2 regions of the Priestia sp. Y58 genome follow, and region 2 is predicted to be linked to the other one. Evidence: riboswitches for the same ligand, from Rfam matches in the RefSeq annotation. Region 2 holds a riboswitch; the other holds the start of a gene.
What was found. Region 2 has a riboswitch for cobalamin ahead of MMB68_RS22630 (HoxN/HupN/NixA family nickel/cobalt transporter). Riboswitches for the same ligand answer to the same signal wherever they lie in the genome.
Positions count from the first base shown of each region.

Region 1: linked by a shared signal. The riboswitch ahead of MMB68_RS05705 (ribonucleoside-diphosphate reductase subunit alpha) and the one ahead of MMB68_RS22630 (HoxN/HupN/NixA family nickel/cobalt transporter) in region 2 are both predicted to bind cobalamin.

Region 1 is NZ_JAKWFL010000001.1:1,086,603-1,090,737, reverse strand. Features, by position in the region: gene MMB68_RS05715 (o-succinylbenzoate--CoA ligase) at 1-134, shown strand, start outside; gene menC (o-succinylbenzoate synthase) at 138-1,241, shown strand; cobalamin riboswitch at 1,521-1,706, shown strand; gene MMB68_RS05705 (ribonucleoside-diphosphate reductase subunit alpha) at 1,841-4,084, shown strand; gene MMB68_RS05700 (ribonucleotide-diphosphate reductase subunit beta) at 4,101-4,135, shown strand, end outside.
Region 2 is NZ_JAKWFL010000009.1:92,056-96,190, reverse strand. Features, by position in the region: gene MMB68_RS22645 (ABC transporter ATP-binding protein) at 1-811, shown strand, start outside; gene MMB68_RS22640 (undecaprenyl-diphosphatase) at 958-1,551, shown strand; gene MMB68_RS22635 (organic hydroperoxide resistance protein) at 1,703-2,122, shown strand; cobalamin riboswitch at 2,228-2,410, shown strand; gene MMB68_RS22630 (HoxN/HupN/NixA family nickel/cobalt transporter) at 2,544-3,341, shown strand; gene MMB68_RS22625 (M20 family metallopeptidase) at 3,571-4,135, shown strand, end outside.

The DNA of each region.
Region 1 (4,135 bases), on a different contig from region 2:
CTTTACACATTCAACAATTTTTAGCAAAGTACAAACTTCCAAAGTATTTCGCTCGAGTAGAGGAGCTGCCGCGAACGGCTTCTAATAAAATCATACGCCGGAAGCTATCATCTTTCATACAGAAAGGGAGCTAATCGATGATTATAAAAAAAGTACATCTTTATAAAATTGACATGAAGCTTCTTTCTCCTTTTTCAACAAGCTATGGTACAGTGCAGGATCGAGAATTGATTTTGCTTGAAGTAGAAGATGAACAAGGATTGACAGGGTGGGGAGAAGTAGTTGCTTTTTCATCTCCTTGGTATACGGAAGAAACGATTCAGACATGTTTTCATATGTTAGACGATTTTTTAATTCCCTCGCTTCTTAATCAGCAGCTTCAAAAACCAGAGGATGTTCAAAAGTTATTCAAACCTCTAAAGCGAAATAACATGGCTAAAGCAGCTTTAGACTGTGCTGTATGGGATTTGTATGCAAAGCGGCATAACAAACCGTTATCTGAAGTAATTGGAGGAGTAAGGTCTGCTGTAGAAGCTGGAGTGGTAGTTGGCTTAAATGATATTTCCATAATGAAAGAACAAATAAAGACTTACATGAAAGATGGTTATAAGCGCTTTAAAGTGAAAATTAAGCCGGGTGCTGACTATGAGCTACTGAAACAAATTCGAGATGAATTTCCAAGCATTCCTCTTATGGCTGATGCCAATTCAGCCTATACGTTAAGCGATAGTGATTTATTGAAGAAACTAGATGAATTGAATTTAATGATGATCGAACAGCCGTTAAGTTCTGATGATATCCTTGATCATCGATTGTTACAAAAGCAAATGCAGACGCCAATTTGCTTAGATGAAAGTATTGTGAGCTATGAAGATGCACGTCATGCAATTGAACAAAGAAGCTGTAAGATTATCAATGTGAAAATCGGTCGAGTTGGCGGAATGTCCGTAGCAAAGCAAATTCATGATTTGTGCGCCCAGCATGGTGTAAGACTTTGGGTTGGCGGAATGTTAGAAGCCGGGATTTCAAGAGCTCATAACATCGCCCTTGCGACATTGCCTTCTTTCACGATACCAGGTGATATTTCTGCGTCATCTCGCTATTGGGAAAAAGATATTATTAAGCCCGAAGTAGAGGTAGAAGCCGGAGTAATAAAGGTGAAGGGAAAACCGGGGATAGGATACGATATTGATAAAAAGTTTATCAAAACAATCACAGCATTTGAAAAAGAATACCAATAATTAAAAACCGTTTTTTTATGAAAAACGGTTTTTTTATTGGTGTTGTCAATGTTTAGTAGAAAAATAGGACAAATTTTTTAAAAAGAGCACATTGTTCCATCAAGCGTGTCAAAACATGTTATGATGGAATAGTTTGATGAAAAAAGTCGAAGAGTTTTACCGTAAAAAACAAAATTATTTTTGAAAATAGGTTGATAGTTTTCTAAGTTGTCCTATATAATGTGTTTATAACATAACACAATATGTTGTTCTGAAATCGATAATAAAATACTATATTTTGTGTTTTCCAGTGAAAAAGGTGTCTGATAAAAAGACTTAAAAGGGAATTTGGTGAAAATCCAAAGCTGTCCCCGCAACTGTGAATGCTGATGAAATAAGGAGATCCACTGTGAGTAAACATCATGGGAAGGCCTTAAAGTAAAAAGAAGCATAAGTCAGGAGACCTGCCTTTTTTATGTCGTTTTATCTTCTTCGGGAGGTGAGAGGGTAGAGCGAGGATTGAGAAAAGACTTAGTGTCTTCTTCTATCTTCGTTCTATTCGCTCACCGAGGTACGGTGAGCGATTTTTTTATTTTGAAGTGAAGAGAGGAGCCATATTTATGGTGAATACATTAAAGCCTACAATTCTACATGAATTAACTGCATATATTGAACGATTAAAAAAAGAATTTACGCAGCTTGATTTTTCTTTGTATGAGGAAAAGGTTATTCAAACTGTTACAGTAAAGGAAAATATGACGGACGAAAAGGTTGCAAACGTCCTAATTCTAGCAGCCTTAGAGCGTATTTCAATGGAAGAACCAGATTGGACGTACGTAGCGGCAGACGTCTACTTAAACGAACTATATCGAAAAGCAGCGGACAACCGAGGTTATGATAAAAAAGAGAAGTACGGTTCGTTTTATCAGCTTATTCAAGAACTAACAAAAATCGGCATTTATAATAAACAGCTATTAAAAACATATACAGAAGAAGAAATTAATGAAATTGCTTCAGTCATTATTCCTGAACGCGATCGTTTATTTACATACATTGGATTGTTGACATTAGCAGATCGCTATTTAGCGACATCACATGATAAGCGCGTATACGAATTACCGCAAGAACGTTTTCTTATCATTGCTATGACGCTGATGTCTCAAGAAAAGAAAGAAAATCGAACAGCATTAGTAAAAGAAGCGTACTGGGCGCTTTCTAGTCTATATATGACGGTTGCCACACCAACGCTTTCAAACGCAGGAAAGAGCTACGGACAGCTATCTAGCTGCTTTATTGATACGATTGATGACAGCTTACGCGGTATTTATGATAGCAATACAGATTTGGCCACGCTTAGTAAAAATGGAGGCGGAATTGGTGTCTACCTCGGTCATATTAGAAGCCGAGGAAGTGATATAAAAGGTTTTAAAGGCGTATCATCAGGAACAATTCCATGGATGAAACAGCTAAATAATACGGCTGTAAGTGTCGATCAGCTAGGTCAACGACAAGGAGCTATTGCCGTATATTTAGACGTATGGCATAAAGACATCTTTTCATTCTTAGACGCGCGTTTGAACAACGGTGACGAACGCCAGCGCACGCATGATTTATTCACTGGCGTATGTTTGCCAGATTTGTTTATGGAAAAAGTAGAAGCACGTGAAGACTGGCACTTATTCGATCCTCACGAGGTTCGTACGCTGATGGGCTATTCGTTAGAAGATTTTTATGATGAAGAAGAAGGCAGCGGTTCGTTCCGCACTCGTTACGCTGAGTGTGTAAATAATGAACAGCTTTCAAGAGAAACAGTACCTGCTATTGAAATCTTCAAGCGCATTATGCTTTCACAGCTTGAAACGGGAACGCCTTATATGTTCTATCGTGATACGGTTAACCGAGCTAATCAAAACCGCCACGAGGGCATGATCTACTGCAGCAACTTATGTACAGAAATTACGCAAAACCAAAGCACAACGGTCGTAACAGAGGAAATTACGGAAGACGGAAAAATTATTATTACAAAGAATCCGGGCGATTTTGTTGTATGTAATCTTTCGTCTATCAACTTAGCGAGAGCCGTAACTGAAGATGTGCTTGAACGTTTAATTCCAATTCAAGTACGCATGCTTGATAACGTTATTGAGTTAAATGATTTGCCGGTACTTCAAGCAAAACTAACGAACCAAAAGTACCGCGCAGTAGGGCTTGGCACATTTGGTTGGAACCATTTGCTTGCCTTAAAGAAAATAGCATGGGAAACAGATGAAGCGGTAGCATACTGCGATGAATTGTATGAGCAAATTGCTTACTTAACCGTACAGGCAAGCATGAACTTAGCTAAAGAAAAAGGCGCATATCCATTATTTAAAGGCTCAGATTTTGAGTCAGGCGCTTATTTTGAAACACGTAAATACACAAGCGAAGCGTGGAGCGAACTGCGTAACGAAGTTCAAAGCAATGGGATAAGAAATGGATACTTAATGGCTGTAGCACCTAATTCATCAACATCTATTATCGCGGGTTCTACTGCAAGTATTGATCCGATTTTCCGTAAGTTTTATTCAGAGGAAAAGAAAAACTATAAAATCCCGGTGACGGCACCAGATTTATCGCCAGCAACAAACTGGTATTATAAGTCCGTTTATTTAATTGATCAGCATTGGAGCATTAAGCAAAACGCCAAGCGACAGCGCCATATTGATCAATCCATTTCATTCAACTTATATGTGCAAAATGATATCCGAGCAAAAGAGCTGCTGGATCTTCATATGACGGCATGGAAAGAAAAGTTAAAAACGACCTACTACGTACGTTCAACATCAAGTGAAGTCATTGAAGAATGTGAAAGCTGTCATAGTTAAAAGGAGTGAATAATTAATGACAAGCATGTTAAAACGAGAATTAATGAACGA
Region 2 (4,135 bases):
GAAGTCTACCTTTATTAATATGCTTACCGGCGTTTCATTTCCTTCAGCAGGAGAATTTACGCTGCTGGGACAGAGTGATATTGATTTAGAGCTTCAGCAGAAAATAGGCGTTCTTCCTGACTATGCTAACTTTTATGATGAGATGACAGCGCTCAATCATTTGCACTATTTTTTAAAGATAAACGGCCATCGTTTTTCGAAAGAACACTGTAGTAATGTACTGAAGAAAGTAGGATTAGAAGGACATGAGCATCAGAAAGTTGGAAAGTTTTCATTTGGAATGAAAAAGAAGTTAGGAATTGCTCAAGCAATTGTGACAGACCCAGATCTTATCTTTTTAGATGAACCAACTTCTGGAGTAGATATTGAATCTGCTCTCCACATTCATGAACTAATAAGAGAACTCCAAAATCAAGGCAAGACAATTTTTATGACGTCTCATAATTTAAATGAAGTTGAGAAGATTTGTACACGTGTAGCGATTATGAAAAATGGGGTCATTTTAACAGAAGGTACAATGGAAGAGCTGCGCTTTCAATATCAAGCGAAAAAAACGGTGATGATCAAACATGATCCTTATCCAAACAGTCGCAAAGAATACATTCAACAGTTTTTCCGTACGTTGAGTCCCGAAGTTGAATACCATCACATGTACACAAAAGTGATGCTTCAAAAAGAAAGAAATATTCCTCTTATTATTCGTGAATTGATTCAATGCGGCATCGACATTTATCAAGTTCACGTCGAAGAACCTTCTTTAGAAGAAATCTTTTTGCAAAAAAATATTGTGGATCACTCACAGGTGAGTTAATGAGCGACAGTCTGTTGATTTACTACTCAGCCTGACTACATTATCTATAAATACCAGTTAGGAAGCTTCTGACAAAAACATGTTCATTTTCCCAAGAAACTGATAAGATAGCTAATGACATTTAAAAATAAGAAAGGATTTCGATTATGTTATCAGCTATTAATTCAGTAGACTATACCATTTTCCATGCGGTGAATCAGTACGCCTCGCATGTGAAGTTTGTAGATTCGCTGATGGTATTCTTTGCAGATTATGCCCAGTATGTACTTATTGTTTTACTCGGCTTGTTTTTACTTATTAATAAAAACGGCAGCCGTGTTGTAGCATTTCAAGCTTTATGTGCTTGTGCCACAGGAGTCATTATCAATAAAGTGATTAGTTTATTTGCTTATCGAGATCGTCCGTTTATCTCTCACCACGTGAATCAGCTTATTGATCACGCCGCAAATTCTTCATTTCCAAGCGATCATGCTACATCTGCATTAGTTATCACTTTTACCATTTGGCTGCATTTCAAACGTTCAGGGCGCATGTGGGTTGTCATGGGCGTACTCATTGCCTTTTCACGCGTATGGGTTGGCGTTCATTATCCATTTGATGTGTTAACAGGAGCCGTTTTAGGCTGCGTGCTGGCGCTGTTTATTCATTATGTTATTTTTAATACGAAACTGATGAGGGCTATTACCAACTTGTCTATTTTTCGAAAATCAGCTTATGACGAACAGTCTCAATATTATTAAGAAAAAGTCGCAAATACGCGGCTTTTTTTATTGGGAAATTTTTAATGTATTTAATACTTGTTTTTTAAAATTAAATTGTGTACAATTAAATTACAGAAACGATAAATAAAAATTTTTAATAAAGTTAATGAAAAAGAGGAGAGGTTTATACATGAAAGCTTTATATGAAACAACAGTCGTTAACACAGGTGGAAGAACAGGAGAAGTTCACTCTTTAGATAACATCTTTAACTTAGACGTTGCAACACCTCCAGCGCTTGGTGGAGAAGCAACAACAGCAACAAACCCAGAGCAGCTATTTGCAGCTGGATACAGTGCTTGTTTCAACAGCGCGTTAGAATTTATGTTGAAAAAACATAACGTAGAAATCAAAAGCAGTGAAGTAAAAGCTACTGTTCAGCTGCTTCCTGATAAAGCTGATCAAGGAGTGAAAATTAGAGTAGCGCTTGAAGCTCATATCGAAGGCTTAGATTTAGAAACAGCTAAAAAATATGTAGACCTAGCCCATTCATACTGCCCGTATTCAAAAGCAATCAGCGGCAACGTAGACGTAACGGTAGAAGTAGTTTAATTGCTTTAAAAAGCCCTGCTAAGCATGTAAAGCTTAGCAGGGCTTTTTTATTTGAATTTTCTCTATTCATTTGTAAGAAGTACTAGTATAATGAGGAAGAAAATGAATCATTCGCACAGTTTAGGTGCTCTTACATAGCGTAAGAGGTAACAGGGAATCGAGTGCAAATCTCGAGCGGTCCAGCCACTGTAAGCAGGGAGTTTTCTATCTTATCGTCACTCAAAACGGGGAAGGCGGTAGAAAATGATGATCTCAAGCCAGGAGACCTACCTATTCTGTACACTTGACTCTTCTAGGAAAGAGGCGGTGTATCAAGGTACGCAGTGAGCAATTGCTGTTTATTTTCATATGCCGACACATCCTCAATTTCTATAGAATTGAGGCTTTTTTACGTTTTATTTTAAAAAAAGGAGTGTAGGAAATGGAAGGTTTATCAGTTTTTTTACTTGTCTTTTTATTAGGAATCAGGCACGGATTGGATGCAGATCACTTAGCTTTTATTGACGGCCAGACTCGATATAATTGGCGAATGGGCAGCCGTTTTGCCCCTTGGGTCGGAACGCTGTTTTCACTAGGTCACGGAGGAATGGTGGCCGTCACGGCCGGAGTGCTGGGCGTGGTGATGAAAAATTTTACGTTTCCATCATATTTCGATCATTTTGCATCTTGGGTATCTATTATCTCTCTATTTCTGATTGGGACATTAAACACATATCATTTGCTTCGAACTAAAAATAAAGAAGAAGATTTTCAGCTGAGCGGATTAAAAGGGAAGTTTATTCCGAAAATCGCAAAAGGAACAACGAATCCTTTTTTAATTATTCTTGTAGGGGCATTGTTCGCTTTAGCAGCCGAAACGGTCAGTCAAACGGCGGTGTGGTCTCTAGCTGTAGGGAACGCAGGCAAGTATACGCCGCTTTTGTTGGGACTAGTATTTATGTTTGGTATGATGCTTACAGATACAATCGATTCGATGATTGTACATAAAATGGTGAATGAATCGAGCAAATTTGGACAATCTGCTTCCCGCTTGATGGGCTGGGTTATTGTTGTCCTCGCGTATGGTGTGTCGTTCTATTTAGCATTCACTTTCTTTAACCCATGGGCCGAAGTAAACTTTGAAATGGTTGGCGTTATTCTGTTTATTTTTTTAGTGTCTATGTTTGTTTTTGTGAGTGTGAAGTCAAAAGGGAAAAATATTAAAATAAATGTCAATTAGTCAAACGAAAGCTTTAATCTGTTGAAGATTGAAGCTTTTTTGTATGAATTTGTTGAAGTTTATGGCTATTTTCAGTCGGTTATGAATAAGTTAAAGTATTATCTGTATTTAAAGGATGGAAAATTGTCTGAAAACCATTATAATTAAGGATAATTTAAGGTCGTTATGTGAAACGTAGAACATAGTTATACGTACGATAAATAAAAGCATTTAATGCAAGCAGCAGGGGTTGTTTGGAGGAGGAATTGATTTGAGTCAGGTAATGGTAGAACAAAGCGTATTTAGTTATTTAAAAGAACATGAACAAGAGATGCTTGAAGATTTAGTTGGATTTGTGAAAAAAGAATCACCGTCCTACAGTAAAGAGTTAGTAGATCAGTGTGGAATGTATTTAACGCAGCTGTTTCAAAAGCGTTTAGGGGTAGGGTACGAAATTATAGAAGAAAAAGAAGTAGGAAACCACTTGAAATTTACGATTGGAGAAGGAGAAAAGCAGCTTTTAATCATCGGTCACTTTGACACGGTATGGGAAAAGGGAAGGCTGAGTCTAAGAACAGAGGGAAACAAGCTGTACGGTCCGGGAATTTTAGACATGAAAGGCGGCATTGTGCAATCTATATGGGCGATTAAAGCGATTCAAGAGCTTGGTTTATCACTCGATAAAAAAATTGTGTTTTTCTGCAATTCGGATGAAGAGATTGGGTCAATTTCTTCTAAAAAATATATAGAAGAAGAAGCACAAAGAAGTGAAGCAGTGCTAGTAGCGGAACCGGCGGTGGCGGGTTCAGGCGCGT